One region of the Desulfosporosinus burensis genome, then DNA from elsewhere that is predicted to be linked to it. Evidence: riboswitches for the same ligand, from Rfam matches in the RefSeq annotation. Region 1 holds a riboswitch; the other holds the start of a gene.

Region 1 (15,847 bases):
CATTGTAATAGCTCATGACTACCTCCCATTGCTATTATTCCATTAATCGAATGAGTTCATGCGGCGTATACCGTGGAGCAACCTGAATCTCTAGATCTGGGAACTTTTTCGAGATATTCATGTCTCGCAGGATACGCTTTACCGTGGTCAAGGCAATCTCCGGAGTATTATTTTCTGCACTCAGATGGGCTAACACAACCCGTTGGGTATTCTCTGCAACCCACTCTAAGAGACCTGCCGCTAATTGCTTATTTTCTAGATGTCCATATTTCCCGCTGATCCGTCTCTTGAGGTATGCCGGATAAGGACCATACTTTAACCGTTCTTCATCATAGTTCGCCTCGACAACTAAGGCATCGCACCCTTTCAAATGACGATGCATATCTTCAGTAATTAGTCCACTGTCTGTAGCGATTCCAACTGCCATATGTCTTTTTTCCTTTTGTTTGGGACGTAATATCTTCAATCCGTAACTTTCCCGACTATCGTGAGATGTGGGATAAAGCAAGACCTCAAGTCCCGCACAGGAAAAAGAATCTCGAACTTTGATACGCTGGTCTTCAGCAAGCTTTCCCAAGCAAGGGCCCATGACCTCCCAGAGACCATTCGTAGCATAGATAGGAATCTTTAGTTTGCGGGCAATCACTCCCACTCCTCGGATATGGTCTACATGTTCATGGGTAACCACAATCCCTTCAATTTCAGAATCCGCTATGTTTAACTCGGACAGATTATGTAACAAACTCTTCCCACTGATCCCACAATCCACCAGCAAATGTCGATGATTCTCTCCGACAAGAATTGCGTTTCCGGAACTTCCACTCGCCAAGGTTGTAAAATGCAATGACCGTTCCTCCGTTCATGATAAAGAAATTATAGCAAAAGAAAGCAAAGAGGGCGTAAAGCTTTTGTGAACATCTTGTTAACAAATTTCAAACCCTCCTTGAGAAGCACGCTGGAGAATTTATGGCAGGTTTGGGTTGGAGAGCCCCTGGTTCCCTGAAGCTTTCAGTTGGCTTTGCGCCTGATTGATCATGGCTTGGATCTGCTCTTTGTCCGAACTCTTCTGAGCTAAAGGAAGAGCTTTCTGCCACTGATTAACGGCCCCTGCCCAATCTTGCTTTGCTTGAGATAGAAAAATACCATAGTTGATCAGGCCAAACAGAAAATTAGGGTCTAGCTTTAACGCCTCTTGGTAACTTTTTTCCGCGAGTTCATAATCTTCGCTATAAAAAGCGGATGTCGCCATATCAACCATGATATTGACATCTTTTTTTGTTTTTAAAACATTCTGGTAAACCTCGACTGCATGTTTAAAGTTCTCTTGTACTTCAGTGGGGGCGACCTCTTGAGCAGCGACCCCTGCGTTATAATACTCATTTCCAAGCGAGGTTTGCAGGAGTTCATTCTCAGGGTCTTTCTTGGCCTGCTCAACCATCGCATCGATACGCAACTTCTGGGCTTGGTATCCTGCCTTAGTATTGGCAGCCAGTGGAGATGCATTCGAGCCGTAAGGTTGCTCATCTCCAGTAAAGAAGAACACAAGCAGTCCCGAACCAACCATTGCAATACTAATGAGAACAGCAAGAATTCCTGCAAAAATACGTTGTGATTTCTTCTTCAAGCAATTCGCCTCCTTGGTCATCTACTTATAAATAGTATTGTAACATGTCTTCTCAAACCATCCAACCTTTAGTCTCCAAACTACCTAACAGCGGACATCCGGAACAGGAGATAGCCTTCTGTTTTGTTGAGATTCTTTAATTTTTACATAAAGCGCCACTTCTAAACGCTTTTTCTGAAGCTCACAGCCCAGAGTATAAACGTCTGTCAGGCTTTGGGTAAAGGAAACATTCGCTGCATGGCACCCCCCACTACAGGTAAAGCGAGCCCAGCACTCTCGGCAAGACGGCTTAGAATAGATATGCGCTGAACGAAAGCTCTTAACCACCTCAGCCTTTAGTTGATGAGGGTTTTCGTCATAGAGTGACCCGAGTTTATAGTCTTCCTGTCCCACAAACTGGTGACAGGGATAAAGATCTCCCTCCGGGGAAATTGCCACATACTCATGTCCCGCTCCGCATCCAGAAAGCCGCTTATTCAAGCAAGGCCCCTGGTCCAAGGCGATATTGAAATGGAAGAAATTGAATTCTTGGTCTTGGGCACGGCGCACTAATAATTCTTCACCAAGGCGATCATAGGCTTCCCGAATTTTATTTAGATCCCCTTCCTGAAAAGCATAAGCATCCTCCGGCCCTGCCACGACGGGCTCTACTGAGATCTGTTTAATCCCTATATCCGCCATGTGTAAAACATCGCAATCAAAATCCAAATTGAAATGCGTATAGGTGCCGCGAACGTAATAATACGTTCCTAACGCATAGGGAGAACTATCTGTCCGCTTGCTTACAAACTGTTGGATGCGTTGTGTAACGTTTGCGTAACTTCCCTGACCACCGGCATTGGGCCGCATCCGATCATGCACTTCCGGGCGGCCATCAAGACTCAAGACCACACTGATCTCCTCTTGTTCGAGAAAACTTTGGACTTTGTCATCCAGTAATACTCCGTTCGTAGTCAGGGTAAATTTAATAGTTTTATGGAGAACCGCCGCTGCCTTTTTACCGTATTCGACTAAGTCCTTTACGACTCCAAAATTTAGTAATGGTTCTCCTCCAAAGAAATCAACTTCACAATGGTCCCTATGCCCCGACGACTCTATAACAAAATCAATACCCTTTTTACCCGTCTCAAGATTCATCAAAGTTCTACTTCCACCAAAGGCCCCTGTTCCCGCAAAACAATACTTGCAGCGCAAATTGCAGTCATGGGCTACATGAAGGCAGATTGCTTTGACGACCGGCTTCTCAGGGTAATTGGGCATGATCCCCTCTACCTCGTTTGAAAAAAGGCTCCCCTCCTTATAGAGTTCTTCCAGTTCCTCAAAGATCTCAGCGAGTTCTTCCTTCGTAAGAAGCGACGTTGCTGATTGATCTAGGACCCGGTAAACCTCCTCAGGAATAATAAGTTCAGCCTTCTCTTGTAAGCTTTCAATAGCCTTTAGAACCCGATATGTCCCCTCATCAAGCAAATGTAACGAACCGGAATTGACGTCATGAGCGATAAAAATATCCCCCTGACAATAACTATGAACATTTTTCTTAAGAGAATATCCCTCATGATTTAATAAATTCAGCATCTAGATCCAGACCCTCTCTTTCTTCTCTTCCCAAGCAAATAGAAACAGAACCCAACCCCAACTACGGGGTGGGTTCTGATATCCTATGTTTAACACAATGAATTAACCTTATTTAACACAAACTTGGTTACCAACCGTGCAAGAAGTCTTACAGGCAGATTGGCAAGAGGTCTGACACTTGCCACACCCTCCAGTTTTTACGGTAGAACTCAGATTAGCCTTCACAATGGTCTGAATGTGTTTTGCCATCCAAACACCCTCCTCTCAATACTCACGTCATCTAATTCATTCACGATTATAACACAAGGACAACGAGAAAGGCAAAGCCTAATATCGTTCGGTTGATTGGCCTTTAGCCACCTTGATTAATTAAAAGAAAAACAGATATAACAATTATGAATTCGCCTAAATTTAAATTATTAGCAAAAATATTGACGAATTTGCTTCATCTTACATATAATGAAGTGTACTAATTCAAATTTCTGATAGGTAGGGTGGCTAAGAAAATTCTACGCTATGCAGTGGTGAACTACTCTCCATTGAAATGGAGAGCTTCAAGATTCTAGGCGACAAATGAACATCCGTCAAACCGGTACATCTTTGGCGTGCCCAACACCACTACTGGTTGCTCAGCCCTCAGGGTTAGTTCTGAGTTCTGGGTTTCCAGATACTTTTTGGCGATATTAATTGAACCATTTACATCGGCATTTATGACTGTGCCGCAATCCTTACACACATAAAGCCCACGGTATTTGCGGTTAGACTTACGGGCGTTCTCTTGGCTCGGTATCGGCTTGCACACAGAACACGTTTGCGACGAATACTCTTCGGTAATTTTTAACACAGCGATCCTGCCTAGGGCTGCCTTATACCCGATAAGCTCCATCACTTTCCGAAACGGCCACTTGTGGAACTTCTGGTTTGTCTTGGCACTAAAGTTTTTCTCTTTCCGAATTCCAGTCAGATCACCCAAGATGATCGTTTCTACACCATGCTCAACAGCCAAATTAATCATTGCCCTAGTCATAGCATGAAGAAGATGTTTAACCTGCCAACGGCTTAAATTCCAAATTTCTAACGTGTTCGACTTCAAGTTGTAGATGGTTCGGAACATCTACATAAAGAAACGTGTTCTTAAAGTCGAATTTTTCTTTTAAATACCCTCGGAGTTGTTTAGGGATGGCAAGTCTTACCCGGTTTCCGGAAAGCACCGTAAAGCCATCTTTGAGATATTTCATGTTAAAGTTTTCCTGCTTAAATTTAGGGGGTTTCGGGTTTTCTACTCCACCAGTTTCTTTGAGTTTATAGAATGACATCCAGGCTCCGTCCAAGGTGTGTAACAACTCTTGGGCTGATTGGGAAGGCAGGTTTTTGTACCAGAAATGGTCTTTGAGCCGTTTTTTTTGCTCGTACCAATTAGGGTAGGGTACTCCCAATTCTTCAGTCCATGTTTTACGTTCATAATTAGCCACATTCCAGAGTTTCCAAGCGGCATAGGTTAAGTGCCCAAGAACAAGTGCTACATCGGATGCGGGGTTAATCACGCATGATTTTGCCAGCTTCATTATGCCCTCCTTTCGACTAACACTCAAGGTAAGAACCCTAATTGCTTCTTCAGAAATTCAGCCAATCGTCTGCATATTTCAAAGCAATCTTGAAACCCCCTTTCTTGGGCAACGTCTTGGATCACGCTACGCCTCCACTTCGGCTGTCAACACTTTTCTCTGATATTTAACCGCCCAAACAATATGAAATTTACTTTTAAAAACACGGGTTGTCCGTGATGAGATTATCATACTCATGTATATAGTATCAAAAATGCCCAGTAAATTCCAGAATTATTTGTAATATTAACCAGGCATATAGTACGAGTAAGGGAGGTCCATAACGTATGTTTATAGACCTTCTATTTGATATAAAGGTCTTTATCCACTTATGATTTCCCATATTTTAGATAACTTAAAGGAGGTGGTTATATGGATTCTGGCCCATATCATATGTGCAATCATACTTCATTTAATACTGGACGGAGTCACTTTCACAGTTGGCGCCAGACTCCGTCACTCAAAGGAGGGAAGTAAATGGCCGACCTGAAAGTTTTAGGGGAATTTTATTTCAGTCAACTGCTTAATAAACCAATTCGTGACGCCAAAGGACATCGTGTTGGGAAATTGCTGGATATTGCAATTCGCTGGGACAGTGTCTCTCCCCATGTTACAGGTATTCGATACACCAAAGGGTTACATGACCTAATTCCTATTGGATTGGTAACTTCTTGGGATCATGATGGGCTGCGTCTTGATACCAATTTTGATCTCCAACTGACATGCCCGCTGCACGAAGAAGAAACATTTATAGGCAAATGGCTATTAGATAAACAAATTATTGACTTAGAAGGCTCAAGGTTAGTGCGAGTCAATGATATCTCACTGTCTTGGGTCTCTCATGAAGATCATCAATATCTTGTTTTAGTTGCGGTGGATATCGGTGTACGCGGGCTTTTTCGCCGCTTAGGGGTTGAGTTTTTACTCAGCCGGGTCGAGAATAAATTTGTCGGCTGCCAGTATATCAAACCTTTAGAAAATCGAACCTCAGCTCTCCAACTCACTCGAGAAAAAGAACAACTACGCCAACTTCATCCAGCTGATATTGCAGACATTGTTGAAAGCATGGACTATAGACAGCGAGCTAATTTCCTCAATGCCCTTGATTCTCAACAGGCCATCGATGCCCTAGCTGAGATGGAACTGGATACCCAAGTTGAAGTTATTAATCAGATGGATGAGGAGAGAGCTTCTGATATCCTAGAAGAGATGCCTCCTGATGAAGCCGCTGATATTTTAAGTGAGCTGTCCTCTCAGAAGTCCGAGGAGCTCTTAAACTTAATGGAGTCCGAGGATGCCGAAGATGTACGAGAATTAATGCAATATGAGGAAGACACCGCTGGTTCGCTTATGACCACGGAATATATCGGCTTACCGTTTTGGCTTACTGCGGAACAAGCGATTAACGAATTAAGACGTTTAGCCCCTGACGCAGAAACTATTTATTATCTCTATGTGGTTGATGAACAGGAAACTCTGGAAGGAGTTCTGTCACTACGAGAGCTGATTATTGCTTCTCCTGAAACTACCTTAAAAGACTTGATGCATACTAAAATCTTGAAGATCTCGCCGTATGACGATCACGAAAAGCTTGCCGATCTCATCCATAAATATGGTTTATTGGCGGTGCCCGTCGTGAATTCTCAAGATCAAATCTTAGGCATCATCACAGTGGACGATGTCTTAGAATTATTAATGCCGGATCGCCCTCGCGTGGAAATTTACTCGACCTTGATTGCCCGCCGTCGCCAAGCTAAAGGAGGGCATAGTGAATGAACCTAAAAACACGTTTTACCCTGTTTTTAACCATCATGGGGCCAGGAATGGTGACAGCCTTTGCGGATAATGATGCTGGTGGAATTGCCACTTACGCTGCAGCAGGTGCTAAATACGGCTACTCACTTATTTTCGTCATGCTTATCAGCACCGTACTTTTAGCCATAGCTCAAGAAATATCTGCGCGCACAGGTGCCGTAACTGGTCGCGGACTCTCTGACTTAATTCGAGAAAACTACGGAGTGAAATGGGCATTTTTTGCGATGAGCGTTCTCATGATTGCTAACCTAGGCACGACTGCTTCTGAGTTCTCGGGGATCGCTACAAGCTTTGAAATTTTTGGTGTGAGTAAATATCTCTCCGTACCGGTCATGGCCTTCATTATTTGGTGGCTAGTCGTTAAGACAGATTATGCCAGAATGGAGAAAATCCTTCTCTTTCTATGTTTAACTTTTTTCAGTTATGTAATCTCTGGGATTATAGTCAAGCCACCCTGGCCTCAAGTCTTCATGGAATCCGTTACTCCCACATTCTCGGGTAGCCCAGCTTTTTTGCTGATGATCGTCGGAGTGATCGGAACTACGATTACCCCCTGGGGGCAGTTCTATGTCCAGTCTTCCGTGGTCGACAAAGGTATCACGGCTAAGGACTATCGTTACACACGCTGGGATGTACTAATCGGAACCTTTTTCACGGGATTTATTGCCTTCTTTATTATCGTTTCCACTGCAGCAACCCTCTTCGCCAATAATATCCCGATTGAGACTGCCAAAGATGTTGCTCTCGCGTTAAAACCATTGGCTGGAGAATATGCGAGTTTGCTATTCGGCTTTGGTTTACTCGGCGCCTCTATGTTGGCTGCGTTTGTCCTGCCCTTAAGTACCGCGTATGCGGTCTGCGAGGCCTTTGGTTTTGAACACGGAATCAGCAAATCCTTTAAAGAAGCCCCCGTATTCTTCGGTCTGTATACAGTCCTCATCGTCTTGGGATCAGCAATCGTCTTGTGGCCTGATTTGTCTTTATATCACGTTATGTTGACAACTCAAGTCGTTAACGGAATCCTTTTACCCCCCATTCTTATCTTCATGGTCCTAATAGCCAGTAAGAAAAGTATTATGGGCGATTATGTCAATTCGAAATTTTTCAATCTTATTTCCTGGACGTTCACGTTAATTTTAGTGCTTCTATCCTTACTGCTGCTTCTATCAACCTTATTCCCGGAGTTTGTCAGTCATCTATTTACATTTACAATATAGTTTAAGAGGCTATACGCATCGAATTAGTAATTAAATAATACTCATTCAATAAGCCGTCTAATCTTTGACTCATTTCAACAATGCTCGGATCTGTTAAGTCTCTATGTCTTGCGTTATCATTAAGATTCGTTCGAGCATCTTCGATTAAAAGCATCAGTAAGTCCCTATAAACGTTCAATTTGGCACCTCTTTTTTCTAATATATTATTAACGATGTCCTCTAGAGCACCCTTACTTGGAATATATTAGTATAATATTCCAAAGAAATCAAGCTGTTTTTTATTAATATATTTCATCATGAAAGACCCTTGATTTTCCCTGAATTCCAGTTAAGGTAATCTTGACTGGTTCCCAACCCTCGGCGAAGGCGACCGTCTTCATCACCTATGCTAACTTAAAATCTGACTTTCTAAAAAACAAAGGACAAACTCTATTCTATGAATGAGGTTGTCCTTTGTTAGTGATACATCGTCATTTTCACTGGGTCTGAACTCATCCAGATGGCAATAGTCACAGTCTTATGTTGTGGCCTCTGCTTTTCGCTGGATCAAGAGTTTCGAGCAGTATTCAATCATTTCCCGTCGGCGTACAATTCCTATAAAAATCTGTTGATCGTCCACGACAGGCACAAAGTTTTGTACCACCGCTCTTGAAATCAAATCTTCTATTTGAGCATCGATTGTTACCGGCAAATTCTGAACATGTTGTTCCACTTCGCTAAGGAAAATATCCTCCGTATTTTCGAAGGTGAGACCCGGTGTATTTTTAAGCTTCCACAACAAATCTCCTTCAGTGATCGTCCCAACATATTTCCCCTCACGATCAATGAGCGGGACTGCAGAATAACTGTGGTACTCCATCCTCTCTAGCGCTTGACGCATTGTTGCATTGTCTTTTAGATAGACGATGTTCTTCTTGGGTATAAGGAAAAAGGCTACATTCATTACAAATACGCTCCATTTCGTAAATTTTCAAAACAATGGGCTTATTTTCTTATATCCAGTTTCAAACAAAAAACACCGCAATCCCTTGCGATGTCTAATATTTTCTAATGGAGCGGACGACGAGATTCGAACTCGCGATCCTCGGCTTGGGAAGCCAATGCTCTACCGCTGAGCCACGTCCGCATGTATTACCAAGGGTTTTGCCCAATTAAGCCTCTTTAAGACCATCGGCTACCCTTATCCCAACAAAGAAAATTATAAGCGCAAAGATCTAATATGTCAATCTAGATTTATGGAGCTCGATAGGCATCCGCCCAATTCGCTAATTCCCCACGGAAGTTCTTCGTTAAAGTAACAATCTTGCAATAGGGCTGATCTTTAAAGTGTTCCATATACGGAACGAATCCACTTTTTGAAACAGGGATGTCAATTTGCCCCGAATGTCCAATGCAAATAATTTTACAGGAATCATGAACACGAGTTAAAATCTTCCTTAACTCTTGAATAGAAAAGTTCTGACACTCATCAATAATAATCGTCATGTCTTTAAGATTTGTCCCTCTAAGGAAGACGGGACTTTTAGGGTAACACCAAACCCCATCCATTGCTCGTTTAATACTTACTTTTCTGCGCATTGCTTCATTAGCCAATGATTCCTCATTATAAATGCACTGAGTCGGATTTTCATTAATTTCTAAGAGAGCATCCACAAGCGGTTGATAGTAAATACTTTCTTTTTCAGATTGGGTACCAGGTCTGAACCCCATAGAAGATTCTTGTACTGGATTAAAAATATAAGTTAAAGGTTTCTTAATGATTTTTGCGCAAGCGACTGCGAGAGTAGTTTTTCCTGTACCTGCTTTGGCATTCACCATTACTAACTGATTATCAAAAATAGCATTGACGTACTCACGTTGTTCAACGGTTAACCTTGGCTCAAAACCAAACAATAAGTTATTCTCTGGTAGTGGCATAGTACTCACCTAATCCTTGTCGTGTTTATTACTGCTCTAAGCAGAATCAATAAATGATCAATAATCTCACGCTCTTATTGTTTCTCTTAAATTGATTTACATTCTACAGTTTTAAGCCCTTCAGCTACAACAAAAAAAGTCCTGATTTTTCCTTGAAGGAAATCAACAGAACCAATTATATATTTAATTTTTAATAGGTAATATCTTAGGAAATGCAATAATTAGGTGCTTACACTTATTTATTAAATAATAAGTGGTGCCTCAGGACGGAATCGAACCGCCGACACGAGGATTTTCAGTCCTCTGCTCTACCGACTGAGCTACCGAGGCATAAGATAAGTTTATTGGTGACCCGTACGGGATTCGAACCCGTGTAACCGCCGTGAAAGGGCGGTGTCTTAGACCGCTTGACCAACGGGCCGCTTCAGTGGTCAGTCATCAGATGCCGGATATTAGACTTATAAAAATTCGGCTAGCTCCAAGCCTTATCGATGGAGCCTTCCTTAGTTGTATTTATAAATCTGTCTGGCCTCTGGCTTCCGATTACTGTCTGCTGAAAAAATGACACTCACAAATATGAATTTTACACTATCTTTATAACCCTGTCAATACCTTTTAATCTATCTTTGTAAATCAAGTTTTATTTATTATTGCTGCAGGATACAATTTTCTCCGAAGTCGCCTTCCCGGAAGCAATACTTTGCGACGAAGGAAACTCTACCCTTTAAATAGTGAGAATTAGAGAATGATCAAAGATCTTAAAAGACATAAGGGATAGGACCATTAAGACCAACGTTCCTATCCCTGATAGATTTGTTAGAAATTAAATTTCCTTAAGGTTCCTTGCAATTCATCAGCCATGGTTGCTAGAACTTGACTCGAAGAGGCTATTTCCTCAACGGATGCCGATTGTTCCTCTGTTGCCGCAGACACAGTCTGGGTTTGGGTCGTGATTTCTCGACTTGTCTCATAAATATCTGCAATCGATGAAACTATTCTTTCGCTCCCCACAGCCATTTGTTGGATTTCCTCAGAAATTTCCCCGATCTGTGAAGAAACCTGATTAATTAAGCTCGATATTTCATTAAAGGCTTGTCCTGCCGTTCCAGCGACCTCTGTCCCTAGTTTAACCTGATGTGTTCCCTCGTTCATCGCTAGCACTGCTTTCTGTGTGTCTTGTTGAATGCTATTAATCAGTAGTTCAATCTGTTTCGATGCTTCCTGTGATTGTTCGGCCAACTTTCGGACCTCATCAGCAACAACAGCAAAACCTCTCCCTTGCTCACCGGCTCGCGCAGCTTCGATGGCAGCGTTTAAGGCCAGAAGGTTGGTCTGGGATGCTATACCTGATATAGTATCTACGATCTGTCCGATTTCTTTAGAACGCTCGCCTAAATTCATGACCACTTCTGCAGACCCTGTCACTGTCCTTTCGATATTAACCATTTGTTGCATAGTTTTATCGATTGCCTGGCTACCCTCTGCCGCTGACAAAGCCGTTTTTTCCGAGGACCTAACTACAATTTTGGCGTTTTCCAGCATCTGCTGAATCCCCGCTGACATCTGCTCAACAATCGCCGATGTATCATTAACAGCATTTAGTTGTTTTTCTGCACCAACGGAAACCTCCATGATAGCTATCGATACTTGTTGTGACGCTTGGGCGGATTGTTCTGCCCCAGCGCTCAATTGTTGAGATGATGCTGCAACTTGAGTTGAGGACGCTGACACTTGTTGAACAAGGTTAATTAAATTGTCGGTCATAGTCCGGAAAGCTCTACCAAGATTCCCTATTTCATCTTTAGAATTATTTTCGTATTGTCCAATTCTTAAATTACCCTTGGCTATTTCATCGGCATTTGTTGCCATTTGGGCAATTTGTTTTGAGATTTTATTGCTAAGTATGGTTCCTGCCACAAGAGAAACTCCCAGGGCCAGTAAAATAGAGACAATCGTATAAATAATGCTTTGTTTAGTCTTCTTTTCATGTTCCATTTGCTTTGCTAAAACGAGTGCATCAATATCATCAACCCAGTTCCCCGTTCCAATCACCCAATTATAGGGCTCAAACAATAAGGTATAACTTCTTTTAGGTAATGCTTCCGTTTGATTTGGCTTTGCAAATCTATAATCCGTATAGCCTCCGCCTGTTTGTTTGCCGTTCGCGATAAACGCCTGAACAAAAAGTATACCCTCACTATCCTTAGCCTCATAGCGTGATTTCCCTTCAGAAGCTTCTCGCCCTAGTAGAACTACGTTCGTTCCATCGGTCGTATCTATCCAAAAATAGTTTTCTTGGTCGTAACGTAAATTTCTTACAAGATCCGCTGCCGTTTTCTTTGCCTCTTCTGGAGTATATTCGCCTTTTTTCTGCCTATCATAGATATCTTGAACTAAACTATAAGCAGTTTGGACCTCCAGTTTAACGGTCCGATCAAACTGTTCGTATAAGGTATCGCGATATTGTGTAATGTTCGCTTTTTCTGCTACTATCACATTATAAATGTTATACCCACCCAGAATAGAACCCACAATCAAAGCCGTTGTTACTAGTAATAAAATGATTCGATATTTGATTTTAGTCATTCTTTATCTCCCTTTCTCATACTCAGATTTTATTGCCACACTATAATATAAAGGTTTTCTAATTGCCCTTTTGAAGTCTAGAAAGTATACCTGATCGGTTAAAAAACAAAATCGCCCCCCAAAATAGAAAGCGAAATGTTCTAAATTGGTGGCTCGGCTATCATCACCCCAACGTGGAAGACCCGAAGCTTTGCGTCCTCAGTTTTCACTGAGTTTGCCTTTTTCAATCGCAACTTATATGCAACGAATATTTTATTCCTTTATATCGTAATGACTATAACATATATAGACTTAATTTTGAATACATTTTCTTATCTATTACAGCAAATTATTTATTATTTTCCTAAAATATACTGTTTAATACTTCCTCAAAGTTAGATAACAAAAAAACAGCAACTTAACATATTGTGCTAAATCACTGTCTTTGCTGTTTATATTATATATTGATAAGTGCTTCAACTTACCAACACTTTTTGAAATGGTGGGCCATCCGCGACTCGAACGCGGGACACCCTGATTAAAAGTCAGGTGCTCTAGCCGACTGAGCTAATGGCCCGAAAGATGTTTTTGTACCACGATTTTAGATATTACACTAGTCTAGCACAAGTGTCAATACTTTTAGAGATTTGTTGTATTAAAAGATCTCTCCGCGAACAATAGTTTGTTCGCGTCCTGGACCTATGGCAACCAACGTAGCAGGGATACCTGAAAGCTCTTCAATGCGAAGAATATAATTTCGGGCTGCTTCAGGAAGGTCTCCAAACTGGCGTACATGAGTCACATCTTCTTGCCAACCGGGCATTTCTTCATAAACTGGTTGACATTGCTTAAATATCTTTTGACTTTGAGGAAATTCACGGATGATTTCTCCATTGACACTATATCCAACGCAGATTTTCAGGGTGTCAAATCCCGTAAGGACATCAAGCTTCGTAATGGCAAAGTCTGAAATTCCACTCACTCGAACAGCATACCGGGCAATGACCGCATCAAACCAACCACAACGACGCGCTCGTCCAGTCGTGGTTCCAAACTCATGACCATTCTTCTGAATTTCTTCTCCGACCTCGTCCAAAAGTTCTGTTGGGAAAGGGCCTTCTCCAACGCGAGTTGTATAGGCCTTAATTACCCCGATTACGCGATTAATACGAGTTGGGCCAATACCTGCACCAATACAAGCCCCTCCAGCTATTGGATGGGATGATGTCACATAGGGGTAAGTCCCATGGTCAATATCTAGCAAAGTGCCTTGTGCACCCTCAAAGAGCACCTTCTCCCCCGCTTGAATGCTTTGGTCGATTACCAGAGAACTGTCCGTTACCATCGGACGAAGTTGTTCAGCATAGCCAAGGTATGTTTCATAAATATCATCAAACTTTAGCCCTTCCTTACCATAGACTTTGACAAACAAATTATTTTTTTCGGTTAGATTTCGTTTGAGTTTTTCAGCGAACTCCTCTTTATCCATCAGATCAATCACACGAATTCCGATCCGTGAAGCTTTATCCATATAGGCTGGACCGATTCCACGCTTCGTTGTGCCGATTTTGTGCTCAGCGCGTGCATCTTCTTCCAAACCATCAAGTACCCTGTGATAGGGCATAATGATATGGGCGTTGCTACTAATAAGCAGCTTACCGATCTTAATCCCTCGCTTGGCAAGATAACTGAGTTCTTCTAACAAAACCTGCGGATCAATCACCACACCATTGCCAATGACACATGTTTTATCCTCGTAAAGGATTCCCGAAGGAATTAGGTGAAGCTTAAACTCTTCTCCGTTAGCCACAACTGTGTGTCCAGCATTATTTCCTCCTTGGTACCTTACAACAACATTGGCTTTTTCGGCTAGAAAATCTGTTATTTTACCTTTACCTTCATCTCCCCATTGAGAACCAATTAACACAACTGCTGCCATATATTTTTCCTCCTAACTTTCTCAAAGATAATCTTTTAATCCCTTAGTCCTAGTCTCTTAAAGATATCATCAACGTGTCGTAGGTGATATTTTAAGTCAAACAAACCCTGAATTTTTTCTTTGGTCAAATAGTTTAGAATTCGTGTATCCTCTGTCACAACTTCAATAAAGTCTTGACCATGATCCCAAGCCTGGAAAGCATCCTCTTGAACCCAGGCGTAAGCCTCTTCTCTCATACATCCGTGTTCGACCAAGGCCAAGAGAACACGTTGAGAAGAGGTCAGTCCAAAAGTTTTCTGAAGATTGCGTTTCATTTGATCCTCACGAATCTTTAGACCCGTTATAACCTTGGTCATCTGACGGAGCATATGATCCAAGAGAAGGCAACTATCCGGAAGAATTATCCGTTCCACAGAGGAATGGGTCATATCTCGTTCATGCCAAAGCGCTATATTCTCCATGGCTGCTAACGCATTGCCACGTAGAAGCCGTGACATTCCCGCTACCTGTTCACACACAATCGGATTACGCTTGTGAGGCATCGCAGAGGACCCTTTTTGCCCCTCAGCAAAGGATTCCTCAACCTCCAGGATATCCGTACGTTGTAAATTGCGAATCTCTGTTGCTATCTTTTCGAGTGTCCCTCCGATTAAGGCTAAAGTAGACACAAAGTGCGCGTGTCGATCCCGTTGCAATATTTGATTACTTACTAAAGCCGTTTCTAACCCCAAGAGAAGACAGACTTCCTCCTCTACATCAGGCGATACGTTGGCATATGTTCCCACTGCTCCAGAAATCTTTCCAGCACTCACTGAAACAATCGCCTGATCAAGCCGTTCTTCTTGACGATCGATTTCTGCGATCCACAATGCGAGCTTCAATCCGAAGGTTAGCGGCTCAGCGTGAATGCCGTGAGTTCGGCCGACCATCACGGTGTATTTGCTTTCAAGCGCTCGCTTAGCTAACGCCTCTCGCAACGCTATCAAGTCACTCTTCAGTAACCGGCCTGAATCTCTTAACACAAGGCTTAACCCGGTATCCTTCACATCTGAAGAAGTCAATCCAAGATGAAGGTATTTACCAGCCTCCCCAATCTCTTCAACAACAGCCTGTAAAAAGGCAATCAGATCGTGCCGAACTACGGCCTCAATTTCTAAGACCCGCCTAGGGTTTACTTTAGCCGACTTTCGGATTTCCTCCATGGCTGACTGAGGTATTTCTCCACGTTTCGCCATAACCTCAGCAACGGCCAATTCAACTTCTAACCAACGTTCATATTCATATCCGTCCTGCCATAGCTTGCCCATTTCAGGATGAGTATATCTTTCGAGCAAAAAACTTCGCCCCCTGTCATTTCGTAGACTTCAATATCACAAGTACTATTTTTAACCTACCAAAAGCACTATTACAAAGAGAGAACGTTAAGCAAAATCTTTATGACTTAGCTACGATATCCCGACCCACTACAACACCGGTTGCTGAAGCTTGCATTAAACCTCGAGTTATTCCTGCTCCATCCCCGATCGTATATAAGCGAGGGATTTCTGTTTCAAAGTTCGTTTTTACTTTTACCTTGGAGGAGTAGAACTTA
Region 2 (15,847 bases), on a different contig from region 1:
GCATATTCGTTACCCCTGCGTAGGCAGAGACGACAAACACCCTACCATAACGAAAATCTTCTGAACTTGGGAAGCCAATTATGTCATTAAGCACAGTCTGAAATTGGAGCATTGATGTACCACCGATTTTTTCTACAGTTAGCATAATAAAATCCGAACCCCTCTTCTGTTTCTTTTTCTCCATTTAAGCATTATTCGTCAGAATTTAGGATATTCCTTCAACTCTTGCGAAATAAGTCCAATCCCTCCACTTCAAAAAGGAAAAGCCAACCTCACTCTAAGCAATGCTTTGTTATGATTTAGGTGATAATGGATCAATGAGTGGTCGATGTTTACGGCGTGTCGCCAAGTAATCAAGCACTCGCTCAGGTGAAGTATTAAGAATCTGGTGCTGAGAAATCCCTGCCTCACGAACTAATTCCAGGGCTTCACTGAATTCACCGACTCGATCCCAAAAATGTGCATCACTGCCTAAAATCACGGGGCCTTTGAACTTGGCAAGATAACGGGCAATAAAACGGCAATTCTGTTGGGCTCCACTTTTTTCTTTGATTGTGGAAAGTGAACTATTGTTTATCTCAACCGGAACATTTAGAAGAGCCGAGGCATAGGCAATTCGCTCAAGATCCATTTCAAAATGTGGACGTCCCGGATGGACCATCATATCCGTATATGGGTTTTCCATCGCTTTAATAAAGGCTTGCGTATTTTGTTCACTTGTACCTCCAGGATAGCAGATCGGATGAAGTCCAACAAGAACCAGCTTCAGCTTAGCTAAATATGGGATGGGCATATCTAACTCACCTTCATAGTTCGTAATATTTGCTTCAACCCCTGGTAATAGTTTCACCCCAGAAATTTCATCAGGAAGAATTGACAAATTACCAAAATGGTATAGATGAGGTGCCCCTGGCATACTTGGACCATGGTCCGTCATTCCCATCAATTTGAGCCCTTTGCGAGAGGCTGCTTGCGCATTTTCAGTAATAGTACTGTAGGCATGTCCACTTGTAATGGTATGAGTATGCAAGTCAACCAATAGTTCCATTTTAATCACCTCATTTTATATTATCAGGCAAACCTTGGTTTGGATCTTAATATTTTTAGCTAATTCTATATTATACTTTGTGTGTAAAGTCCAAATTATGCTGAGGTTAAGGATCTGTTAAAATATAAATAGATCATCGCTTTTAAATTTTCTTTACTGCTTAACTATAATATAGGAAAAAGAGACCTGCAATAGGAATAGGCCACGACACTTCGTCGTGGCCTATTCCTATCTCTAGTTTGATACTAATCCCGACTTAGATAGCGGCTTGAATTTGCTAACATAAACAATGGGTTTCTCAAATAATCGATGGGATATAAATCATCCCTTGCAGAAATCAGCGCCATTATCTTCCCGATTTTTGATAATGGATCAATAGCAACGATCACAAAAGCATCTTTTTCAGAGGTTAAAGGATAGATAACATTGTTTTTATTCAGAACATCATGATAGGCATCTAGCGTAAGCATCCTGAAATCACTGTTCCGCCAACGTATATCGTAAAGCTTAAAGGCCTGATGGGCCACTAACGGTAAAAAAGTTTCTTCAGTTAAATACAATTCGATTCCCATCATGTAACCTTCACTATCTAGGTCATTCCAATATTCACAATGAAACGATTTATCCACTGACTCTCTATACGTCTTCGTTGCTAAACGCATTTGACTCAAACTTTGACCCATGCTATGCCATTTAATTCTTGGAATGCTAAGACTGTTCACATCATAGTAAAGCCCGATATCGCTTTTCTCGAGGGTATACTCGTCAGTCGTTTGATTAGGCATAAGGTAGATATAGCCCATTTGCATGTTGTTATCGCAGGTAATAAGCACGGAACATCCCCCCCAAAGCTTCATATGCCAGCTTGTCTGGTTGATTGTTTACACTTTATATTATCTAATTATTCTATCACTGTTTCTGCGTAAGTGCACATTTTTCCTGCAATCAAACTGTATACAATTTTCGACACCGAAATAACGAGCCATCAGTCTCCTTCATTCTCTAAGTAACGTGGTTAAAACTAACCGATTGTACAAACCTTGTTAAATCCTTAAGCAAATCGCAGGTTAGTTCCTCATTAACGAATTTTCCGTTTTTATCAAATAAAATTCTTATGAGCGGTCTACTCGGGTAATTGTGATGAATACCGACGACTGTTCCCATTTCACCTGTATTTAAAGTAACTATAGAACCTTGCGGATAAAGTATTAAACACCGTTCAAAACAATGTACAATCTCTTGATCAAAATCTTTACCTGAACCAGCCACGATGATTTCTAAAGCGTGATATGGGGGCAACCCTTTGCGGTAGGGTCGATCCGCAACAAGGGCATCAAAAACGTCAGCAACTGCAACGATTTGTGCATTAGTCGTAATAGCTCTCTGTCTTAACCCATCCGGATAGCCCTCGCCATTCCAACGTTCATGATGATGACGGACTATGCTGAGAATCTCCTTTGAGATATTGGAGTATTTAAGCATTTCCACACCCAGCTCTGGATGCTTTTTAATAATCTTAAATTCTTCTCTATTTAGGCCCGAAGGTTTATTCAGTATTTCAAGGGGCAAAGAACTTTTACCCAAATCATGGAACATCGCACCCATTGATAAAGTTCTTAGTTTTTGTCCTGAAAACCCCATTTTCAACCCTACTAGAGTAGCTATTAACGCAACATTTACGGAATGAATATATGTATAATTATCAAAGTTTCGAAATTCATTAAAATCTATATACACACGGGAATTTCCTTCTAACTCGTTGATAATTTTATCAACAATAGCAAACGAATCGATTAAACGTGTAGAGCTAAAAAGGCATACGCTCTCAAAGACTTTTCGAACATAGCCTACAATAAAACGGTACTCCGAGGAAGGAAATCTACGTTCTTCATTTGGAGGATGAGAATTCTCCAAATCATATTGTAAAGTATATAGCTGTCGCTGGAGAAGAAGTTCATAAATGTTTGCGGTGATTGGCTTACCTTTAGATAACAACAATATTCCCTGTATATCATATAGGTCAAGCTCTGAAAGTTCCCCAATTTCAAAGCTGTTCGTTGTTAGGGGTTCCAACTTTGTTATCAAAACCAACTTTCCTCCTTATAAAACAAAAGACGCCAAATAAGTATACGGCGACAAGTTTTTTCGGTATCCCGGCTTTCTTCACCATAATGTGTTAAGACCCGTGGCTTTGCGCCCTCAGTTCTCACTGAGTTTGCCTTTATCGCAGAGGTATTAAATTGATTATGGCCTAACTACATTACAGAAAACATGACCTATAGTAGGCCTTTAGACCTATAGGATATACCTTCGCTAATATATCACACACAACAAAAATATACAATATAATACAATCTTATTATAATATTTAATTTTGGCTTAATTCCATCATTTTCAACTATCATTCGCTAGATTTAGCATCAATAAATTGTGCAAAGAGCAACTCGGATCAACTCTCTGGTCCCTAAATTAGACGAGTAGACTCAAACTATGATATTCTTAACTGATACCCTTATCTAACTCAGCAAATATTACTACCAAAGGAGTATTTTCATGCCTCGCTTTTATATCTCTGAACAAATAATTCAAGATCTAGCGGATAATGATCGTGTATATAAAAAAGGGCTTTCCTATTACGCGGCTGGTAGAGTCTACAATTTCAGTTTTTTCCCCGATAAAGGCCTAATAAACGCTTCTGTCATCGGAGGTTTACGCTATATTGTTCAGCTTGCCTTTGAGAAGGACAACTCCGTACGCTCATATCGCTGCACATGCCCAGCCTTCAAAGACTATCCTGGAGCCTGCAAACACGTTATCGCCGTCTTAAAAACAGCCCAACAAAAATTACCGTCAGCTTGGACTGACCCTGTCGTTCAGAGCCGCGTGGTTGATGAGCTTCTCACTGTTTTTGCCAATCAACGTCAGGAAACTCCTTACGAAGAACTGACTCTAAACGTGGAACTCCAAACCCTGCCCAGCCATCGGCTTTCTACACATCTACAGCTTAGAGTCGGTCTGCAGCGACTTTATGTAGTAAAAGACATCGGACAATTTCTCACTGCGCTTAAATCAGGCCGCTCGCTAGAATTTGGTAAGCAATTTACCCTTGAACCTACGAGACAAACCTTCAAAGAGGAAGATCGTAGGTTAATTGCCATGCTGCAAGAAATGAATGACCAACATTCAGCCATAATCGAGATGCAAGGGCCCTTTTACGCGACAACCGTGCTCAATCAAAAATTGTTGCCCTTGACGGGCTATTATTTAACTAAGTTTTTAGACGCTTTGGGAGATAAAGTGTTTTCTTGGAGCTTCGAAGCTCCCCCTCCCACACCCACCCAAATTATCCGGCATGGGCTACCCATCGAATTTTCCCTCCAGTCACAAGGTCAGGATCTTGCATTAACACTCGAAACTGAAGAAATGCCCCTCCAACTGACGGACGATGGGAGCTACTACGTTTACCAAGCTAAAATCCATCAAGCTTCCCCCAACCAAAAAGAACTCCTTTTGCCTCTTCTGTCAGCCCTTCGCCAAGGATCCGTGACCAATATTGTGATTCCAGCAGCCCAGAAGGAGCTTTTCGCCTCAGAGGCACTGCCCTTAATCGGGAAATTAGGTCCAGTTATCATTGATCCTGTCCTAGAAGATAAATTTAATCAGGAAAGCTTACAAGCCAAAATCTATTTTGATCGTTCAAGCGATATGGGCATCACAGCTCGTTTAGAATTTCACTATGGAGAGACCATCATTAATCCATTTTCTGCGACCCGGGATACTAGTAACGAGTCAACAGCCAGCGATGTTATTCTCATCCGTTCTGTCAATCAAGAACGAATGATCCTCAACATTCTGGAACACGCCGATTTCATCGTATCTAAAGGAAAAATTTTTCTTGAAGACGAAGATAAAATTTTTGATTTTACCGTCAATTGGCTTCCTCAACTGAGAGACCTTGCAGAACTCTATTATTCGGATCAATTCAAGCTCAAAATCCGTACCTCTACGACGTTTTCCGGCCAAGTTCGCTTAGACGAAACTCTAGATATCTTGGAAATATCCTTTCAATATACTGATATCGAACACAATGAATTATCGGATATCTTTCATTCTCTACACTTAAAGAAAAAATACCATCGCCTTCGCGATGGATCTTTCCTCGATTTAAATCAGCCGGAGATGAACGCTGTCGCCCAACTCATTGAAAATTTAGACCTTAAGGCCTCAGATCTCAATGAAAAAATGCTCAATCTGCCTAAGTACCGTGCCATGTATATAGATAGCTTTCTGCGCCAAGCCAACTTGCCTGGAGTGCAGCGTAATAAAGCCTTTAAGCAGTTAGTGCAAAGCATCTTAGAACCTCAAGACGGAGGATTTGAAATACCTGATGAGTTGCATCATATCTTAAGAGACTACCAGAAGACTGGATTTCAATGGCTTAAAACCTTATCATCCTATGGTCTTGGAGGCATCCTCGCCGACGATATGGGGTTGGGTAAGACTTTGCAAGTCCTAGCCTTCATCCTATCCGCAAAATTGACCGCCATAGCCCCTGCTTTGGTTATTGCTCCCACCTCGTTGATCTATAACTGGCAAGAAGAAGCGAAGAAATTCACCCCTACTCTTCAAGTCCTTGTCGTGGAAGGCAATCCCCAGGAAAGACAGACACAATTGTCCGAAATAGATGATCAGTGTGATCTAGTCGTTACTTCTTATCCCATACTACGGCGGGACATCGATGAATTTGCTAAATTAGACTTTTCCTACTGTTTTTTGGATGAAGCCCAACACACCAAAAACCCTCAAACTCTGAACGCAAAATCTGTCCAGCAAATTAAGGCCAAAAGCTATTTCGCACTTACCGGGACGCCCATTGAAAACTCGCTTTCCGAACTTTGGTCCCTCTTTAATTTTATTATGCCTGGTTATCTCCTCTCCCACCAGGACTTCCGCAAAAAATTTGTAATCCCCATTATTAAAGGGGAAGACTCAAATGTTCTTACCGAACTAAGTCGACATATTAACCCCTTCATTCTAAGGCGATTGAAAAAAGATGTCTTAAAAGAACTGCCGGACAAGATCGAAACCCAGCTAAGTGCTTCCTTGACAGAAGAACAGAAAAAGCTCTACCTCGCCTATTTGCAGGAAGCGAAAGGTCAAATAGCTCAGGAAATTGCCTCAGTGGGCTTTAACAAAAGCCACATGAAAATTCTTGCAGCTCTGACTAGGCTCCGGCAAATTTGCTGTCACCCGTCAATGTTCATCGATAACTACACCGGTGAGAGCGGCAAGATGCTTCTCTTAGAGGAAATCCTTACTGACGCCTTAGACAGCGGTCACAGGGTTCTAGTTTTCTCTCAATTCACGACCATGCTGGATATCATTCAAGGACATCTCATCTCTGAGGGCATCGAATATTTCTATCTTTCGGGCATAACAAAAGCAGCTGAACGTTTAAGAATGGCCAATTCCTTTAACAATGGGCAAGGTAAGGTCTTTTTGATCTCTCTCAAAGCGGGCGGCACAGGATTAAATCTAATCGGTGCAGATATGGTCATTCATTACGACCCATGGTGGAACCCCGCTGTTGAAGACCAAGCTACAGACAGAGCTCATCGCATTGGCCAAACAAGCGCCGTACAGGTGATCAAACTCATTACTCAGGGGACAGTCGAAGAAAAAATCAACGCCTTACAAGTCAAAAAAAAGACCCTCATCGACTCAGTCATCCAACCTGGAGAAACCATGCTCTCCAAATTATCGGAAAAAGAACTCCGCGAACTTTTTGATCTAAATTAATCTATTATGAATTACTGGTGGGAAAACGTGTATAAAAGGTCGTACCATTTTTTCCTGTTTCAAACTCAAATACCGCATTATGCCTTTGAGCAATTCCCATGGAAATGGCTAACCCGAGTCCAGTTCCGGTTTCTTTGGTCGTGAAAAATGGAGTGCCTATTTTCTCCTGTATTTCAATAGGAATGCCATTCCCATGGTCTCTGATAGCTAAGACAACTCTATCTCCGTTAAAATATGTACAAATAATGACACTTCCATGTTCATTCGTAACCTCCAACCCATTGCGCACTAAATTTAGGATGAGCTGTTTGATTTCGTTTTCGTTGATCATGATATTAGGTAATAGTTCGAGATCCGTTGCTACTTCTTTATTGCTATTGAAGGCATCTGCCTGGAGCATCGGAAATACTTTATTAATCACATCGTTAATATTACCGGATAAAATATTCTCACTATTCGATTTAGCCAATGATAAAAAATCCGTAATGATCGAATTAGCACGGTCAATCTCCGACACCATCAAATCCAGATACTCTTTATCGTGAGCGTAGTTAGATTTTGCTCCAATTAACTGTAAGAATCCCTTTACCGTAGTAAGGGGATTTCTAATCTCATGACTAATCCCCGCTGCTAATTGACCTATTAGATTAAGTCTTTCTAATCGACCAAGCTCTTGCTGCTGACGTTTCAGCTCTGTAACATCTCGGAAAAAAACTGTTAAGCCTTCCGTATACGGATAAGCATGATATTCATGGTCTTGATCAGGATTTGCAAAGCCTCCTGCTTCCCAATGAACCGATTCATTTTGATACATCGCTTCTTGCATTTTAAAATAAGTTAAGGAATCATTAATCAGTGGGAACACTTCCCAGATACTTTTTCCTATTAGTTCAGTGTTATTCCCGCTAATAAACTTTTTTGTTTCCTTGTTAACAAACGTAAACTGCCAGTTGCGATCTAATGCATAAAAACCATCTGAGATTCCTTCCATAATTTTGATTATATTCAGTTTTGATGATTCCAAGGCTATGTTCATCTGTTTTAAATCATCTGTAAAACAAGTGATTTTATTAAGAACAGGTTTTAATTCTGGTAATTTGATCAAAATATTTTCTTGCTCACTATCATTATTAATTATAATATTGCAAAATTTTTCTAAATATGATTCAATCTGCTTCATATGTTTTCTGATTGAAATTATAATTAGTGCTGATAAACTTAAAGCTAATATTACTATTGCACTCAATTCATTAAAAGACATTAATACTAAATCAGCATTCTGCGCATAGGCCCAAACATAGCCTACTGTTTTCCTCTCATCATATATTGGCAGCATGATTCTAATTTCTTTATTACTGTTTGAAATGTTATCAAACTCATCTAGTGATAATATTGCAGAACGAATTTCGTCCAATAAGATTTTATTGTTAAATTGATTTTTAACTATTAAATCTAACTCATTATCATAATAGCCTATAATATAATCGCTATTGTTATTGTTATTGTTATTGTTATTGTTATTAATTATGAATTGTATAATACCTTCTATTCTTAATACCTTATCCTTCTTCGTTAGGTTTTTATCTCTTTTTAATTCTTCGACAGTCAATATCTGAGATTGTATTTTCGTTTGAACACTTGAAGCACTTAATATCAAATCATAATTGAATTTTAAGGCTTGCTTCTCCCAAAAATTTCGTCCATAGAGAAGGATAAATATAATAAGGAAAGCAAAGATACTAACTATAACTTTTAATAAAGTAAATTGAATGATAGATTGTTTTTTCAAGATAGTTCTTAGACTAAACACCATCAAATTATCCTCCAACTATCCGAAATTGAAAAATAAAAACTTATGAAAAGTTTATTGAATCAAATATAAAAGCTGGGATATCCAACCCAGCTTTTATATTGTTGGCTACCAAATGTGTTCACGCTGCTGCTAACCTCCTGATTATCTTTGCAATGCTTTCGGCGTTTTGGGTTGATATGCCCAAATTCCACACGCAAAAACGGAAGATGCACTTCCTAGGAGCATTAGTAATGATGCAACTATAGCGAAAAAATATCTTTTCATAATTCACTCACCTCCTCTTCTATTAAAAATAGGCAGTAAGGTGATACTTTGATAAAATACACCTATAACTGCACTAACACTTATTAATTTATTATCAGTAAAAGCAACCACTAAGAATGAAACAATTAAGAAAAGCACAGAAAAAATCTTCAATCTATATTTAAAGTTACTAGAATGGATTGGCTTTGATTCACTGTCCACGGGAGCTAAGGAAACTACTAGTAAAAAAGAAATAAACAAAGCAAAGAAAAGAACATGCTTATTAGTTAAGTCATAATCGACAAGTTTTTTTGCGAAAACTCCAATAGAACTATAAACTATAGAACCAAAGGCTAAACATTTAAGAGGGGTATTAAAATGTGCTCCTCCCGATACCCTTCGTAATAAGCCACCGAAAATGGCAGCAATAACAGTCGGCATTAATGCATTAAAAGAATATCCTAAAAATATCAGGAGAAATGAGCCTAAGACGAATAATAGTGCAGTTTCAATGGCATATGCAATAATTGCCTTTTTATCGTCGTTATAATTTAGTTCATTTGTTATTACTTCAGTAAGCTTATTACTTATATTTTCGGAGAAATTCATTATTCTACCCCTTTTTTTGTATAAGCTTATTTAATAAATAATAAATAAGCAGAGATAAACAAAAGAAATACATGAGGTTCTGTTATCACAATCCTTATTACCAAGTTAGTAAATAGAGTTTCAGGGGTTACTCCAAAAACAGGCATTAACAATGATAGGCAAGCAAACTCAAATATTGCTAAAGCTAAGAAACTCAATAAACTTGCAATAAGGGATAAACTAAAATCCCCCTTGCCGAGCCAAGTTAAAGCTATAAATAATAAAATGATTAACAAAATAGTATGAATCCCAAAAGGGATAGTAAACAGTCTTACTACATACGAAATAAATGCTAACACAATTCCAAATATTATAATTTTTTTCCATTTTAGAGGTATTCTGGCAATCACAAAGGCTAAAGTTACAACTGCAGTTTGTTCAGGTATGCCTTGTACAAGTAAAGCAATAAATGGAATGTTTATAAATCACACAACCTCTCCCACTAAACGTTAACATAATAGGACCTAGACTTTACTGAAAATGAACAAAATAGGGGGGCTTAGCCTATAAATATAGAATCTTAAGCAACGCTCCTCCCCCTCTATTGAAAACTTCAAGTAACTCTTTTTAGGTATAATTTATTTAGTAGAAAAGCAGAGGTAAATAAAACAAGTACATGAATTTCGCCTAATCCAATCCAAACAGCATGGTTAGTAAATAAAATTTTCGGTGTTATACTAAGAACAGGCATTAACAATGATAAGCAAGCAGTCTCAATTATTACTAGAGCTAAGCAACTCAATATACTTGCCATAAAGGATAGACCGACATCCCCCTTACTTAATATAGTTAAAACTATAAATAAAATAAAGACTATCAAAATAGTATGAACCCCAAAAGGAATAGGAAACAGTCTCACGACATACGCGCAAACGGCTAAAGCAGTCCCGATCAATAGAATCTGATTAAGTTTTAGGGGAATTCTAGAAATCACAAACGCTAGAGTCGTAATCGCAGTTCCTTCAGGTATTCCTTGCAAGAGCAAAACAATCACTGGTATGTTCATCTAAATCTCCTGTCAAGTTGATATTACTCCATAACCCCTCACCACTCTCTATTAATTTCTATTATCGCACACTCTAAATGTCGAATTCGCGTAAATCTTGTCTAGCCTGTTTACTATTAAGATTATAGGTGAAATAGGGTTTATCTGAAGTAAGTACCTTTATAAAGAAAACTTGGCTGGCGCCAAGCTTCAGGGAGGCGGCCGCCTTAGTTGCACTTATGCTTTCAGAAAGTATGTAACATTCAGTTATACTTTCTGCCTAGTACAAAGTAAACGCCCCAAAGCTAAAAGCTCCGGGGCGTTTACTTTGATTTATATAGAAGATCAACACGAAGAGCGATTCGAAAAGCCAACGGCTTGTCTTGGGACGCCGTTCATCAAAACCTTGCTGTTGGTTTGCTTAACCATAATTTTGCTAGAATGGTGATCTTAACTATATTTTAAATTTATCAACAGCTTTCATAAGGCTTTCCCCAAGCTTTGCCAAGGCTTCCGCAGACTGACTCACCGAAACCATCGTGGCAGCTTGTTCTTCTGATGTAGCAGAAATCTCTTCGGCACTGGATGAACTTTGCTCAGCAATGACCCCAATGCTCTCCACAGATTTCACGGTTTGAGCAGCACCACTAGCCATTTGTTGCGCAGCAGCTGTTACCAGCCTAATCTGATCAACGACGATATCTATCTCTCCTACAATAGTATGGAAGGATACTCCCGCCAAATTAACAGCTTCTACTCCTGAGTCCACTTCTTCCTTCCCTTTATCCATCAATCCGACGGCTCGTTCCGTTTCTTGTTGAATATCACCAATTAAGCTCGCGATCTGAGTTGCTGAAAGCGATGATTGTTCCGCCAACTTCCGGACCTCTTCAGCAACCACTGCAAAGCCTCGCCCATTCTCACCCGCCCGAGCAGCCTCTATCGCAGCATTTAACGCTAATAGATTCGTTTGATCCGCAATTCCTTTGATCACATCTACAATTTGCCCGATCTTTTTGGATTGGTCACCCAATTTGAACACGGTTTCTGCCGTCTGTAGGGAAACATCACGGATCTGTTCAATTTTACGAACTGCATTTTCTGCCTGAAGAGCCCCCACCTGAGCTGCTTTGGCTGCCTTACCACTACTTTGATTAACAACCTCTGCATTGACCGCTACCTGTTGGGCGCTTTCAGACAACTGTTCGATGACCAGACCAGTATTTCTCACAGACATGGCTTGATCCGTCGCACCAGCTGCAAGCTGCGCTATAGAATCTGAAACTTGTTCACTGGCAGCAGTTGCTTCCTCTGCCGCAGCCGATAATTCTTGACTGGTTGCTGCCACACCTTCTGACTGTGTTAGTACTTCCCTAATGACGTCTCGAAGTGAATCTACCATCTCACTGACAGCTTGAGTGAGAACGCCGATTTCATCATGATTTTTAATCTTCGGCATCTTAACGTTCAAGTCTCCAGTTGCTACGGCCTGAGCTACCATCGTCACAGAAACAAGAGGGCGGCTAATATGTCTTGCAATCATAATCGCCAAAGCTGCTCCAACAATCAAGGCAAGCGTAACAAAAATAATAAGCAATCTCACTACAGAGTTTTCAGTAGTCTGAGCATGATGGGTAGCTTCAACCCCTCCTTGAACCATAAACTCCATCTGAGCTTCCATATCCTTAAGGAGTTGGTCAAAGCTTTCTTTACTCTTTTGAGTTAAGATGGCTCTAGCCTCAACATCCTGACCTAACTGAGTTAACATCCAAACTTGCTCGGCATCATCTATGTACACTTTAAATGATTTCCTCATTGCCTCGCTTTTGGCTATTCCTTCAGGTGTCGTTACATAGTTATTATATTCGGCAAAATCTTGCTCCCATGTCACTTTTATAATTGCGAATTGAGCTCTATGCTCTTGAAAAGTTTTCTCATCTGAACGCATCAGAAATCCTGCCAAAAGATAGCGCCGAGTGTCTTCTGTGTTAGCAACGACTTTTGCCAAGGAACTTGTTGCTTTCAACCAATGCTCCCCTAGATCTTCCGCTTCCAGATTGATCTTATAAACACCGTAATAGCCCACGCCTCCCACAAGTAGTGTAAATAGGAGTACAACAAAAAAACCCAGCAGTAACTTAAGTCTTATTCCATATCTTATGACAGAACCCGAGGTATTAAGCTTATCATCCAACGTTTAATCTCCACTCCATTCTTTCTATAGGATCTAATTCCCTGCTTATGCCTAATAAGGGCGCTAAATCCATAAGACATAAGCATAAACAACAAGATGGATTATCTTGGCATAATAATAATTAATTTCTACAGATGAACCCAAAATCCTTTATTTTTCTTCCAGCATGAAAAAAAGTTACAAGACTCTTAGAACTTTCATCTTGTGTCATACAAACTAGATAAGACACATGTCGCGTCCACTGACTTAAGCTCTGAAAGACATTAAGAAACCTGCCCCAGAATAAACAAAATAACCCGCTAAACCGACTAAAAAAAATCCACAGACTCCTAAAACAAATCGATACACCAAAGGCGTAAAGAGTTTCTTTCCTCTAGCAACGGTGAATGCCACAAACGTAAACCAAATATAATCCGCTAAAATATGTCCTAAATAAAAGCAAACGGCTCCAATAATACCATAATTTGCAGCAAGCATCAATGAGCCAGCGCCAGCGGTCGCCCACCACAGAAACCAATAAGGATTTGAGGCAGTCACAGTAATACCTGAAACCCAAGGCCGAAGACCTTTAGCCGTAGTCTCTCCCGAAAAATCAAGGACTGCAGAATTAAAGGACTCTTTCAAAATTCCGTACGCCATCCAAAAAAGGAATAACCCCCCTACGATTCCGATCGTTCCTTTTACAACTGGCCAAGAGATATAGGTTCCCAAACCATAGAAAATCGCCACCACTAAGGCAAGTTCTACTAGCGCATGGCCGGAAGCAATTTGAGGTCCAGCCTTAGCACCACGCCTCAGACTTTCATTGATGGTAACTGTGAGCAAAGGTCCTGGCACAATAGCTCCGGAAAAACCCATTAACATACTTGTCATAAAGATTGCCGCTAATCCCATGTAATTCCACCGTCCTACTTCTTCGTGATATCCGTTATTTCTACATCACAAAGAAATTCCCTTCTTAAACTTCGCCTAAGAAGTAAAAGAAGAGAATTTCAGCTCAGCCGTTACAATTTTTCCAATTATTTTATTCTCAATCTCTTCATCATCTTTCCAATCCGTCAATTTGTTTTTGATATCGTCAAACATCTCAATAACTTTAATATTCGCACCTCCATGCCGCGGTCCCTTAAGTGCTCCAATTGCCGCAGCAATAGCAGAGTAGGTATCCGTACCTGTAGAAGTCACGACGTGGGTCACAAAGGATGAATTGTTACCCCCTCCATGTTCGGCGTGCAGGACAAGGGCAAGATCAAGCAGTGAAGCCTCTAACTTGGTATAGTTACTATCCGGCCGCAACATGGAGAGAATGTTCTCAGCAATACTCAAATCAGGGCGTGGGCTGTGAATATATAAGCTTTGGTTTCCATGGTAATGGGAGAAGGCCTGATAGCCATAGACTGCTAAAGACGGAAAGCAGGCAATCAACCAACCTAAGACACTGTTTTAGGACGTTTTTCATGGATGTATCATCCGGATTATCGTCAAAGGTATACAAAGCTAAAACGCTTCTGGCCAGCGTATTCATAATATCCTTACTGGGCGCTTTTAAAATCATGTCCCGAACAAAATCTTCAGGTAGCCTTTGGTACATTTGGTTTCTAATTATTTACCACCGTCAAGATGAATGTTTTAAACAAACGATCAATATATATAGTCAACAGATACGTCCGAATAGGGGGAAGCTATGTCTTGGGACCTAAAAAAACGCAATTGGTCAGGCATCTTGATGACGATGTCCACAGCAATTTTTGCTTTTGTCTCGATAGTATCCGTCTTTATCTCTGTCATCACCTGGCAGACCCAACGCGAAGCAGCACGTCCATATTTCACCTTCAAAGAATCTCCTTCCATCCATCTAACCCACGAGATTAGTTTCGAATTTAAATTTAATAATGTAGGAAATCATCCAGCCACAAACCTTTCCAGTAAAACTATCGTCTTTGACGAAAGCTTGTTAGAAGAGCCTATTCTTGTTGATGATTACACCGTTGTTAACGATATTCCTAGAGATACCACCACAAGTTTGCTCCTTAGCATAAAGAGTGTTGATTTTCAGCAAACCGATATCAAGCCACAGTTTCTTATCATTCATCTTAGTTATACTGATCCAATCACTCGAAAACTATATATCCAAACCATTTATACCAAATGGCCTGGAGTTATTGCCCAAAAACCTCAACCCCTTATTCATGTTGAAGCAAGTGAAAAACAAAAAATCCTTACTTACTTAAAATCCCACCACCTATTAGAGCCAAAAAATTAAGTAAAATAACCAACCCCAGACGACGTCTGGGGTTAAAATACAGTTTTATCTCTAAAAGATAAAGGCGAAAATCAAATCCGCGCAAATCGGCTTTCCAAAGCATACCCCATTTCAGCTACTCTTAATTCCAGTCCGAGCAGCTATTAAGCATAACCTTAAACTAATTATTTAATAAACAAGCATCAACCTCTGTTTTCTGCGTCTGTCCTTATGATAGAATTATAAATAAAGTTATACTATCGACAGTCTCCGTAGTCTCCTTTGGCATTCTTTTTCTCCAAGTCTTACATACCTGGATCAATTTCGGATTACTCGCCCCGATCGCTCTGATCCTAGTTGGACTGTTCATCATCTTTAGGCGATCCGACCCTATATCTCCACCCTCTTCGAAATCCATCAATCTTGAAAAGAGGAAAAAATAGTCTTATTCATATTTAAGCCACGCCCTACTTAACGAGTCTCCTTAATCGTTAACTCTCCATCATACGAAGAAATAATTTTATATAGCTCAGGCCGCCGATCCCGGAAGATCCCCCACTCCAGTCGCTGTATCTCAAGCAGATCTAAATCAAATTCTGCCACCAGTACCGTTTCTTCCACACGACCAGCCTCTATCACTTTGTTTCCTTGCGGGCCGGCGATAAAGGAGGATCCGTAGAAGGTGATCTTAGACTCTTCGTCTTCCTCAACTCCGACCCGATTCGAGGCAATCACTGGAATCAGGTTAGCTGCAGCATGTCCTAACATACAAGCTTGCCAATGCTCCTTGGAATCGATCGATCCATCTTGAGGCTCCGAGCCGATCGCTGTCGGATAAAAAAGCAGCTCAGCCCCCATTAACGCCATACATCGTG

The links. Region 1 has a riboswitch for cyclic di-GMP ahead of ACYQ3Q_RS10970 (methyl-accepting chemotaxis protein). Riboswitches for the same ligand answer to the same signal wherever they lie in the genome.
Region 2: it holds a riboswitch for cyclic di-GMP, as region 1 does, so the genes downstream of both, ACYQ3Q_RS04215 (HD-GYP domain-containing protein) here and ACYQ3Q_RS10970 (methyl-accepting chemotaxis protein) in region 1, are expected to answer to the same signal.

The regions. Positions count from the first base shown of each region.
Region 1 is NZ_BAAHYN010000005.1:305,707-321,553, forward strand. It holds gene ACYQ3Q_RS10895 (S1C family serine protease) at 1-16, opposite strand, end outside; gene ACYQ3Q_RS10900 (MBL fold metallo-hydrolase) at 35-844, opposite strand; gene ACYQ3Q_RS10905 (tetratricopeptide repeat protein) at 965-1,624, opposite strand; gene scfB (thioether cross-link-forming SCIFF peptide maturase) at 1,709-3,199, opposite strand; gene scfA (six-cysteine ranthipeptide SCIFF) at 3,308-3,448, opposite strand; gene ACYQ3Q_RS10920 (RNA-guided endonuclease TnpB family protein) at 3,762-4,292, opposite strand; gene ACYQ3Q_RS10925 (hypothetical protein) at 4,243-4,764, opposite strand; gene ACYQ3Q_RS10930 (magnesium transporter) at 5,281-6,579, shown strand; gene ACYQ3Q_RS10935 (Nramp family divalent metal transporter) at 6,576-7,835, shown strand; gene ACYQ3Q_RS10940 (Spo0E family sporulation regulatory protein-aspartic acid phosphatase) at 7,837-8,013, opposite strand; gene ACYQ3Q_RS10945 (CBS domain-containing protein) at 8,353-8,778, opposite strand; tRNA gene ACYQ3Q_RS10950 (tRNA-Gly) at 8,887-8,961, opposite strand; gene ACYQ3Q_RS10955 (PhoH family protein) at 9,069-9,752, opposite strand; tRNA gene ACYQ3Q_RS10960 (tRNA-Phe) at 10,007-10,082, opposite strand; tRNA gene ACYQ3Q_RS10965 (tRNA-Glu) at 10,098-10,173, opposite strand; gene ACYQ3Q_RS10970 (methyl-accepting chemotaxis protein) at 10,569-12,338, opposite strand; cyclic di-GMP riboswitch class I at 12,483-12,567, opposite strand; tRNA gene ACYQ3Q_RS10975 (tRNA-Lys) at 12,818-12,894, opposite strand; gene ACYQ3Q_RS10980 (adenylosuccinate synthase) at 12,973-14,256, opposite strand; gene purB (adenylosuccinate lyase) at 14,292-15,590, opposite strand; gene ACYQ3Q_RS10990 (NAD(P)/FAD-dependent oxidoreductase) at 15,691-15,847, opposite strand, start outside.
Region 2 is NZ_BAAHYN010000002.1:250,231-266,077, forward strand. It holds gene ACYQ3Q_RS04200 (aspartate kinase) at 1-145, opposite strand, end outside; gene ACYQ3Q_RS04205 (phosphatase) at 293-1,048, opposite strand; gene ACYQ3Q_RS04210 (hypothetical protein) at 1,294-1,881, opposite strand; gene ACYQ3Q_RS04215 (HD-GYP domain-containing protein) at 2,051-3,133, opposite strand; cyclic di-GMP riboswitch class I at 3,193-3,278, opposite strand; gene ACYQ3Q_RS04220 (DEAD/DEAH box helicase) at 3,602-6,847, shown strand; gene ACYQ3Q_RS04225 (two-component system sensor histidine kinase NtrB) at 6,852-8,660, opposite strand; gene ACYQ3Q_RS04230 (cyclic lactone autoinducer peptide) at 8,802-8,924, opposite strand; gene ACYQ3Q_RS04235 (accessory gene regulator ArgB-like protein) at 8,928-9,512, opposite strand; gene ACYQ3Q_RS04240 (hypothetical protein) at 10,105-10,557, opposite strand; gene ACYQ3Q_RS04245 (methyl-accepting chemotaxis protein) at 10,991-12,730, opposite strand; gene ACYQ3Q_RS04250 (LysE family transporter) at 12,977-13,624, opposite strand; partial or broken gene ACYQ3Q_RS04255 (citrate/2-methylcitrate synthase) at 13,757-14,318, opposite strand; gene ACYQ3Q_RS04260 (hypothetical protein) at 14,415-14,993, shown strand; gene aguB (N-carbamoylputrescine amidase) at 15,444-15,847, opposite strand, start outside.